3 regions of the Marinibacterium sp. SX1 genome follow, and region 3 is predicted to be linked to each of the others. Evidence: riboswitches for the same ligand, from Rfam matches in the RefSeq annotation. Region 3 holds a riboswitch; each other region holds the start of a gene.
What was found. Region 3 has a riboswitch for cobalamin ahead of ACK3BB_RS07530 (DUF1636 family protein). Riboswitches for the same ligand answer to the same signal wherever they lie in the genome.
Positions count from the first base shown of each region.

Region 1: linked by a shared signal. The riboswitch ahead of ACK3BB_RS05465 (ABC transporter ATP-binding protein) and the one ahead of ACK3BB_RS07530 (DUF1636 family protein) in region 3 are both predicted to bind cobalamin.
Region 2: linked by a shared signal. The riboswitch ahead of nrdH (glutaredoxin-like protein NrdH) and the one ahead of ACK3BB_RS07530 (DUF1636 family protein) in region 3 are both predicted to bind cobalamin.

Region 1 is NZ_CP177144.1:1,202,341-1,205,609, reverse strand. Features, by position in the region: gene ACK3BB_RS05470 (ABC transporter substrate-binding protein) at 1-579, opposite strand, end outside; gene ACK3BB_RS05465 (ABC transporter ATP-binding protein) at 598-1,452, opposite strand; cobalamin riboswitch at 1,562-1,768, opposite strand; gene ACK3BB_RS05460 (hypothetical protein) at 2,086-3,269, opposite strand, start outside.
Region 2 is NZ_CP177148.1:88,431-91,699, reverse strand. Features, by position in the region: gene ACK3BB_RS24845 (ABC transporter substrate-binding protein) at 1-819, opposite strand, end outside; cobalamin riboswitch at 1,244-1,456, shown strand; gene nrdH (glutaredoxin-like protein NrdH) at 1,563-1,784, shown strand; gene nrdI (class Ib ribonucleoside-diphosphate reductase assembly flavoprotein NrdI) at 1,789-2,205, shown strand; gene nrdE (class 1b ribonucleoside-diphosphate reductase subunit alpha) at 2,187-3,269, shown strand, end outside.
Region 3 is NZ_CP177144.1:1,706,351-1,709,619, reverse strand. Features, by position in the region: gene ACK3BB_RS07540 (cobyric acid synthase) at 1-522, opposite strand, end outside; gene ACK3BB_RS07535 (HAD family hydrolase) at 524-1,510, opposite strand; cobalamin riboswitch at 1,805-2,033, shown strand; gene ACK3BB_RS07530 (DUF1636 family protein) at 2,111-2,512, shown strand; gene cobW (cobalamin biosynthesis protein CobW) at 2,509-3,269, shown strand, end outside.

The DNA of each region.
Region 1 (3,269 bases), 500 kb from region 3:
ACGCGGCGCGTGGTCCAGCGCCGGCAGCTCGGCCAGGTAGGCCGCCAGCTCTGCCCTGTAGCCATCGACCAGCGCCTGCGCCCGGTCCGGCACGCCGAAAATCGCGCCGAGGTTCAGCAGGTCGTTGTACATGTCGTCCATGCTGGCCGCGGGCTTGTCCATGATATGGGTGCAACTTTCGGTCAGCTCGTAGACCTGGATGCCGAAGGGGGCCAGCGTCTCGGGCGTGACCTCGCCGCCGACACGCATGCCGTAGTTCCAGCCGGCAAAGTAGAAATCGGCCCCGGCGCCGACCAGCACCTCCTTGGACGGGTATTTCTCGGCCAGTTCGGGCAGCGCGCCGATGCCCGCGCGCATGTCCTCGTCGATCTTGTTCCAGCCGTTGATGCCGGTAAAGCCGACCATGCGGTCGGTCAGATCCAGGGCCAGCATCATCTCGGTCAGGTTGACGTCGTTCGACACGGCGGCGGCGGGCGGCGCGTCAAAGGTGACCTGGCGGTCGCAGCTCTGGACGGTGACGGGGTCGGCCAGGGCCGGCGCGGCGGCACAGAGCGCCAGCGTGGTGATCAGGTGTTTCATGGATCGGGTCTTTCGCAATCAGAGATGGAAGGTCAGGTGGGCTTTGCCACCCGGGTCGAGCGACCGGCGCTGCACGCGCACGCCGAAGGCCCGGGCGATCAGGTCTTCGGTCAGCACGGTGTCGGGCCGGCCACAGGCCAGCATCCGGCCGCCGGCCAGCAGCAGCACCTCGTCGGCCAGGTCGGCCGCCAGGTTGATGTCATGCAGGCTGGTCACGATGGTCGGGCCCAGGCCGCGCAGCAGCGCCAGCAGTTCCAGCTGGTGGCGGATGTCGAGATGGTTGGTCGGCTCGTCCAGGATCAGCAGGCGCGGTTCCTGGGCCAGGGCCCGGGCGACCATGACCCGCTGCCGTTCGCCACCCGAGAGCGATCCGAACAGGCGGTGGGTAAAGGCCGCCAGGCCCAGCCGGGCCAGCACGTCGCGGACGATGGCCGCATCCCTCTCGCCGCCGCTGGCGCTGGCCGACAGGTGCGGCGTGCGGCCCAGGGCCACGATCTCCCCCACGGTCAGGGCGAAATCGGTCGGCTGTTCCTGCAGCACGACGGCCACCGACCGGGCGACCTGGCGCGCCGATTGCGCCCAGATGTCACCCCCGTCCAGAAGCACCCGGCCCGCCCGGGGGCGCAGGTAACGATAGAGCAGGCGCAGAAGCGTCGACTTGCCCGCGCCGTTGGGCCCGATGACGGCCAGGATGCGCCCGGCCCCGATCTCGAAGCTGGTCGGCTGCAACAGGGTCAGCCCGCGTTTCGGCCCCCAGGTCAGGCCCTCGGCCCGCAGGGCGGCGGCCTCAGGGGCGGGGCGGGGTGAGGAGCCGGGCGGGGCGCCGGGCGACACGGGGCCCGGGCCGGGTGGTCGGGGGATTGTTTGGGTCATGATCGTTGCGCCCTCCGCGCGACCGCGGGGAGAGCCGGATATCCATCACACCTGTCGGCTGTCGCCGTCTTGCCATGTCGGACCTCCTGCCGGGGCACCCCGCCCGGTCAAAGTTGATGTCACGATGGCAGGTCTCCTGACTTGCGGGTCACGGCTTGCCCGAGCCTTCCCGGCCATGGCTGGCCAGTGGGTCTCTCGGGGTCGCTCGCCGCCTACAGTTGCGGGGGCAGTCACGGATTTGGCCCGGGGGCCGCACCGTATTCCCTTTTCATCCCGGAAAAGCACTCCCCGGGAAACCATCGCCGGCACTAGACCGGGCGGCAGCGGAATGGTCAAGCGCCAAGCGGTGGCGCCTCGCCCCCGCCCACCGACAGGCGCGCACCGCCCGGCCAGGGGCCGGGGACGTGCAAGCGATCTGGGCGGCAGGGCACGGGCTGGCATGGTGGTGGGAATCTCGCGGCTCAAAATGATATGTTATAACGTAACACTTATCTTGCCGAAATGGCCGGGTCAATTCCCCTTTGACTGTCCCCCGCGCCTTCTCCTGCCCGCCCCATCGGCCATTCGCCATCGCCATGCCGGCCAAGGCGTCAGCGGACCCCGCATGGGGGCCCGCTGGCCGTTTCATTCGGATCAGAACGGCATGTTCCAGCGCAGCGCGCCGCCGTAATCGCGTTCATTGCCCGTCAGGTGCCCAAAGGCCGACAGGTCGAACGACCCGCCCCCGGCGGCCAGGATGGTCACCCCGGCCGACAGGTCGAACTGCGTGCTGTCGATCTCGCTGCGCCAGTCGAACGGAGCCACCCCGCTCGACGCCCCGGCCAGCCGCGCGCTTGCGTCAAAGGACGTGTTGCCCAGGAATTGGGTCACCGCCAGCACGGCATTGGGCCGGATCTCGGTGCCCCGTGCCGTCACAAAGCTGCCCCCGACCTCCAGCCCCGGGCGCAGGTAGGCAAAGGTCTCGGCCGCCGTATCGATGGCCAGCGCCGTGCCCGACCCGCTCTCGGTGTAGGAACTCTCGCCGAAATGGGCGAGCCCCAGGTCCATCCGCGGCTTGAGGAACCAGCCGCCCTGGTCGAACGTATAGCCCGCGCGCAGCTGGGCGCCCGACACCCATTGGTCCTGGTCACCGCTGGCCACATCGGCCCCGGCCACCCGCCGGTTGTCGAAACGGCCATGGCCCGCATGGATCGCCGCGCCGAATTCCCAGCGGTCGACGAACCGCTTGACCGACAGCCCGCCGGAAAAGGTATCACCCTCGCTGGTCGCACCGGTATCGGTCGTCAGGCTGGTGGAATCGTAGGCCAGCGCCCCGCCCAGGGCGAGACCGTTGTCGAGCAGCATCTGCCCCCCGGCCGTGATCCGCAGCCCGTCCTGGTCAAAGCCCGAGGCGCCGCCGGTGGCATCGCGTTCGAACCGGTTGACCCCCAGGGTCACATAGGCGCATTGGCCGTCCTCGGCCCAGACATTGCCCTGGCCCTCGTGCGGACAGCTGAACAGCCCGTCGGCAAAGCGCAGCGTGCGGTAGAGCCGGGCAACGCCGTTGCTGGTGGCCAGCTCCGGGCTGAGCCCGTTCATCGCCACGGCGTAATCCTCGTGGCTGGCCACTTCGATCAGGGTCTGGGCCAGGCCGTCTTCCAGCTCGCCCTGCTGGTAGAGCGCGTTGAAATAGCTGGTCAGCCCGCCCTGGTTACCGTTCAGCGCGGCCAGCAGGGTGTCGTTGGCGTAGTCGACCTCGTAGCTCAGGGTCAGCTCGGTGTCGGACGCCGCGGCCAGCTGATAGCGCGCAACGACCGAGGGAACGAGTTCGAGTCCCG
Region 2 (3,269 bases), on a different replicon from region 3:
CTTGCGGGCCTCGGGCTCGGACAGGAAGGGATGGCCGGCATTCACCTTGATCAGCAGCGTGCGGGGGATGGCAACCGACAGCACCTCGACATCGTCCAGCCGGCCCAGCCGCGTGACGCTGGCCGGGTCGAGGCCGAAGACGAACTCTGCCTCGCCCGATTCCGCCATCAACGCGCGGGTCTCGACCCGGCTGACCCCCGAATAGGTCACGTCGGCGATATGCGGCGCGGCGCCCCAATAGCCGTCGAATGCCGTGGCATCCAGGCTGAGCGGCGGCTCCATCGCGGTGATCCGATAGGGCCCGGTGCCGATCACCGCCACGCCCGCGCCATCTGGGCCGTAGGAGTCCGGCGCCAGGATCTGGTAGCGGAAATAGGCCAGGTAGGCCGGGAAGGCGGCCAGCGGTTCGGACAGGGTGACGTCGATCGTGCCGTCGCCCGCCGCGATGCCGGTGATCGGCAGGTCGTTCAGCGGGCCGGGCTTGGCGCGGGCGATCTCCAGCGCGTTCAGCACGGTGTCGGCGGTCATCGGCGTGCCGTCGTGAAAGACAACCCCGTCGCGCAATGTGAAGGACCAGGTCAGCCCGTCTGCTGACACCTGCCAGCCGGTGGCCAGGCCGGGGGTCAGGTTGCCCTGGGAATCGGCGTTCACCAGGGTTTCGGCGATGCCCATGCGGGTGAAGATGTAACCGCTGGTCGAGGGTTCGGGCGACTGGATCTCGAACTGGGCGACCACGTCGAGCGTGTCGTCGGGCTGGGCGGTCAGCGGGCCGGCCAGCAGGGCAAGGGCGGCGCTTGTGGCCAGGAGCGATCGGATCATGGGGCGTGTCCTTTTCGACGGCCCCGGGGAACGGGGCAAGGGGATTGGCGGGGCTGGCGCCGGATGGGCCGGCCCTGGAACCGGCAACCACGGGGACACCTCGCGGGCCTGTGATGATATGTTATAACGTATCTCTTACTGGTCCGGCAAAACCGGGTCAATTCCCCCCGATGCCCGTTCCGCCGGCTTTCCCCGCGGTCATTCCGCGCGCCATGGCTTTCGCCGGTTCCACGCGGCCGGAAAGGGTTGCATCCCGCGCCTGCTTCGCGCATTCGGGCAGCCTGCCGGCCCGGCCGGACACGGCCCCGGGCCGGGCCATGCCTTGCATCGGCGGCGTGAGCACCATTGCCGCAGATCAGGCGATAGGGCCACGGGACGGCCCATTCACCGACAACTACATATTGACATCCCCACCCCGCAAACCCCAATATAGAGTTGCTTTGGTGCCCGTGATTCACGTCTCGGGCTAAGAGGGAAACCGGTGCGGCCCGATGGATCAGGTCCGGACAGCCCAAGCCGGTACTGCCCCCGCAACTGTAAGCGGCAAGCGACGCTGACATGCCACCGGCACCCCCCGGGAAGGCCAGCCGAGCGCCGAGCCGCAAGTCAGGAAACCTGCCAGGGCGAGGACAACGACGACCGTCGGCGGAGGGCCGCGGGATGCGTGACAGGACGGCCGGCCCCGGGCTTGCCGTTGCCTTGCGTGTCCCCCGTGCCCCGAGCCGGCCCAGAAGGGACATGGGATGACCATCACCGTCTATTCGAAACCGGCCTGCGTTCAGTGCACGGCCACCACGCGCGCGCTCGAAGCACGGGGCCTCGATTTCGAGGTCATCGACCTGACCCAGGACGATGCCGCGATGACCCGCGTGACCGAGCTGGGCTATCGCCAGGCGCCCGTCGTGATCGCCGGCGAAGACCACTGGGCCGGGTTCCGCCCCGACCTGATCGGCCGGCTGGCCTGATCCCTTGGGCGGGCTGGTCTATTATTCCTCGCGGTCGGGGAACACGGCGCGGTTCGTGCAGGCGCTTGGCCTGCCGGCCGACCGGATCCCCCTGGACGAGGGCGACCCGATGCCCGCCCCTGCCGACCCCTTTGTGCTGATCACGCCCACCTATGCCGACGGCCAGGGCCGCGGCGCGGTGGCGAAACAGGTGATCCAGTTCCTCAACGATCCGGCCCGCCGCCGCCTGCTGCGCGGGGTCATCGCCGGCGGCAACCGCAATTTCGGCGCCACCTACGGGCTTGCGGGCGAGGTCATTGCCCGCAAGTGCGACGTGCCCATGCTGTACCGGTTCGAGCTGGCCGGTACCGACACCGACATCACCCGCCTGCGTGCGGGATTGCAGACGTTCTGGAGGACGCAATGCTTGACCACGGCCTGAAGGACGACGCATCGGCGTCGGGGCTCGACTACCACGCGCTCAACGCCATGCTGAACCTCTACGACGACGAGGGGCGCATCCGGTTCGACGCCGACCGCATGGCCGCGCGGCAGTATTTCCTGCAGCACGTGAACCAGAACACCGTGTTCTTCCATTCGCTGGACGAAAAGCTCGGTTACCTGGTCGAAGAGGGCTATTACGAGGCCGAGGTCCTTGACCAGTACTCGCGCAACTTCCAGCGCAAGATCTGGGACGCGGCCTATGCCCGCAAGTTCCGCTTCCCGACCTTCCTCGGCGCGTTCAAGTATTACACCTCCTACACGCTCAAGACCCGCGACGGGCAGCGCTATCTCGAACGCTATGAAGACCGTGTCGTCATGGTCTCGCTCGCACTGGCGCGCGGCGACGAGGCGCAGGCGATGGCCTACATGGAAGAGATCATCTCCGGCCGCTTCCAGCCCGCCACGCCGACCTTCCTGAACGCCGGCAAGGCCTCGCGCGGCGAGCTGATCTCGTGTTTCCTGCTGCGGCTGGAAGACAACATGGAGAGCATCGGGCGGGGCATCAACTCGGCCCTGCAGCTCAGCAAACGCGGCGGCGGCGTGGCCCTGATGCTGACCAACATCCGCGAGCACGGCGCCCCCATCAAGGGGATCGAGAACCAATCCTCGGGCGTGATCCCGGTGATGAAACTGCTCGAAGACAGCTTTTCCTATGCCAACCAGCTGGGTGCGCGTCAGGGCGCCGGGGCGGTGTACCTGAACGCCCACCACCCGGACATCCTGCGGTTCCTCGACACCAAGCGCGAGAATGCCGACGAGAAGATCCGCATCAAGACGCTGAGCCTCGGCGTGGTGATCCCGGATGTGACCTTTGAGCTCGCCAAGAAAAACGAGGACATGTACCTGTTCTCGCCGCATGACGTGGAAAAGGTCTATGGCGTGCCGTTCTCGGACATCGCGGTGACCGAGAAATACGACGAGATGGTCGACGACAAGCGGATCCGCAAGAAGAAGATCAACGCGCGGGCGTTCTTCCAGACGCTGGCCGAGATCCAGTTCGAA
Region 3 (3,269 bases):
CATCTGGGCAATCACCCCGCCCCGGTCGATATCACCGGCCAGGATCACCGGCACGTCGGCGGCCTGGGCAAAGCCCATGTTGGCAATGTCGCCCCGGCGCAGGTTGACCTCGGCCGGGCTGCCCGCGCCTTCGACGATCACCAGGTCATGAGCCGCGGCCAGCCGCCCGAAACTGTCCAGGACCGCGCCCATCAGCCGGGGCTTGAGCGCGGCGTAATCGGCCGCCCGGGTGGTCGTCAGCCGCCGCCCCTGCACCACGACCTGGGCCCCGACATCACTTTCGGGCTTCAGCAGCACCGGGTTCATGTCGGTCACCGGTTCCAGCCCGCAGGCCTGGGCCTGCAGCGCCTGGGCCCGGCCGATCTCGCCCCCATCGGCGGTGACGGCGGCATTGTTCGACATGTTCTGCGGCTTGAAGGGCGCCACGCTCAGGCCCCGCGCCCGGGCCGCCCGGCACAGCCCGGCGACCAGCATGGATTTGCCCACGTTGGACCCGGTGCCCTGGATCATCAGCGCCGGCATGTCACTGTCCCTCGTTCCGGCCGTGACCCCGGCCTGTCACGCCGTTCGGACCGGTCCCATGGCCCGCGCCAGACAGATCGCCCGGCCCTGTCACATCGTCCGGCCGCATTCCATTGCCCCGCCCGGCCTCAGGGCGCGAAATTGTTCCACCACCCGGCCCCTCTTCATCGTCCGGCCCGGTTCCATTATCCGGCCCCATTCCAATATCCGACCCCATTCCAATATCCGGCCCCATTCCAATATCCGGCCCCGCCCCATCATCCGGCCCCGCCCCATCGCCCAGCCCCAGCCGCCCCGGCAGGGCGGACCGGCTCTGCGGGGTGAAATGGAAGGCCTGCCAGCCAAGCGCCCGGGCGGCCTCGATATTGCGGGCGGTATCGTCGATCAGCAGGATGTGTTCCGGCGCCAGCCCGGCCCAGTCGCTGATCTGTTCGAAGAACCCGGCATCGGGCTTGGCCACGCCCATCCGGCCAGAGGCAAAGACCCGCTCGACCCGGCCGGCAAAGCCCATCGTGCCTTCGATATAGGCCGCGCGGTGGCCTTCGTTGTTGGTGCCGATGACCTGGCGCAGGGTCCCCCCGTGGCCGGCGCCCTGCGCCAGCGCATCGAGCCAGGACAGGACCTGGGCATCGGGATGGGCGTCCTTGCGCCACCAGTAGTCGAGGAAATCCGCCGCGGCGATGGCATGACCCTGCTCGGCCAGCCAGGGCCCGACAACGTCCAACAGGTCGATCCGCCCCGAGACGACATCACGCATCCGCCCCGACGCAAAGACGAAATCCGAAAAGGCCGCGGCATCAATGCCCAGGTCGGGGCCAAGGTCATCGGCCCAGACAAACCGGCCGTCGCGGATATTGGCATTGAGCACGCCGTCGAAATCCCAGACCACCAGTCCGACGCCCGGACCTGCCTGTGTACCGGCCTGTTTGCCCGTGTTCACGCCGACCTCTGCGCCCGGCTCTGCCTCGGCCCGTGCCTGCGCGCTCATATCTGCGCCCGCCTGTGCCCCTGCCCTTGCCTGCACCCCAACCTGTGCCTCGGTCTTCGCCCCCGCTTGCGTGCCCGGCTCTGCCCCGGTCCTTCCCTCCGCCCGAGCGCGCGTCTGCGTCACGGCCTGCGCGCCCGCCTCTGCTTCGGCCTCGGTCCCCGCGCCTGCGCCTGCCTGCGCCCCCGACTGTCCCCCCGCCGGTCCGCCCGCCGAAACGGCCTGTTCCGGCCCGTCGTTCCGCGTTGCCATGACCGCTGCCTCCGCTCCGCCGCTTGACAAGTTCCGGGCACCCCTTAAAGGTCGCGCCCTGCTGGTGCCTGTCTTAGGACAGGTGAAAAGGGAATGCGATAGGGGCACGGCCGTGAGGCCCGTTCCGAAGCGCAGCCGCCCCCGCGACCGTGACCGGAGAGGTCGGCCGAATGCCACTGAGAGATCGGGAAGGCAGGCTGACCGGCAGGGATGTGCCGACAAGGCGCCCCTGGCATCCGCAAGCCGGGAGACCTGCCAGCAAGGAACGACGTAACCGGACGGGGTGTGCCGGTGGCGGGCTTGCTTGCCAGCGGTCCCGGCCCTGCCCCCCCGCAATGCTGCGAGGACGCGATGGACGACAGTGCCACCCCGGACACCCCCGACCCGGTGGATCTGCTGATCTGCACGAAATGCCGGATGGGCCTGGCCATCGAGGACGATGCCGACCGCCCCGGGGTCCGGCTGCATGCGGCGTTGCAACAGGCCGGCCTGCCCGACGGCGTGCGGCTGAAGGCCGTCGATTGCCTGTCGAACTGCGACCACGGCTGTTCCGTCGCCCTGCGCGGCGGGCCGAAACGCTGGACCTATGTCTATGGCAACCTCGATGCCGGCGACGCCTCGGTCGGGGTGATCGTCGACGGCGCGAGCCGCTATCTCGAAACCGAAAACGGCCTGGTGCCCTGGCGCGACCGGCCGGTCCACTTCCGCAAGAACTGCATTGCCCGCATTCCCCCCCTGGAGCTGCCCGAATGAGCACGACCACCCTTGAGAAACTGCCCGTCACGATCGTCACGGGCTTCCTCGGATCCGGCAAGACCACGCTGATCCGCCACCTGATGCAGAACCCGGGCGGCAAGCGGCTGGCCGTGGTGGTCAACGAGTTCGGCGATGTCGGTGTCGACGGCGAGATCCTGAAGGGCTGCGCCATCCCGGAATGCCCGGCCGAGAACATCCTGGAGCTGGCCAACGGCTGCATCTGCTGCACCGTGGCCGATGATTTCATCCCGACGATCGAGGCGCTGATGGCGCTGGATCCGGCGCCCGAGCACATCCTGATCGAAACCAGCGGCCTGGCCCTGCCGAAACCGCTGCTCAAGGCCTTCGACTGGCCGGCGATCAAGTCGCGGGTGACCGTGGACGGGGTGATCGCCCTGGCCGATGCCGAGGCCGTGGCGGCCGGGCGCTTTGCCCCCGACGTGGCGGCGGTGGATGCCCAGCGGCTGGCCGATGACAGCATCGACCACGAAACCCCGCTGTCCGAAGTCTTTGAAGACCAGATCGCCTGTGCCGACATCGTGCTGCTGACCAAGCCCGACCTGGCCGGGCCCGAGGGCATCGAAAAGGCCCGGGCGGTGATCGCGGCCGAGGCGCCGCGGGTGCTGCCGGTGGTCGAGGTGGCCGAGGGTGCGGTCGATCCGCGGGTGATCCTGGGGCTGGAAGCGGCGGCCGAAGACGATCTGGACGCACGGCCCAGCCATCACGACGGGGTGCCCGAACATGACCACGAGGA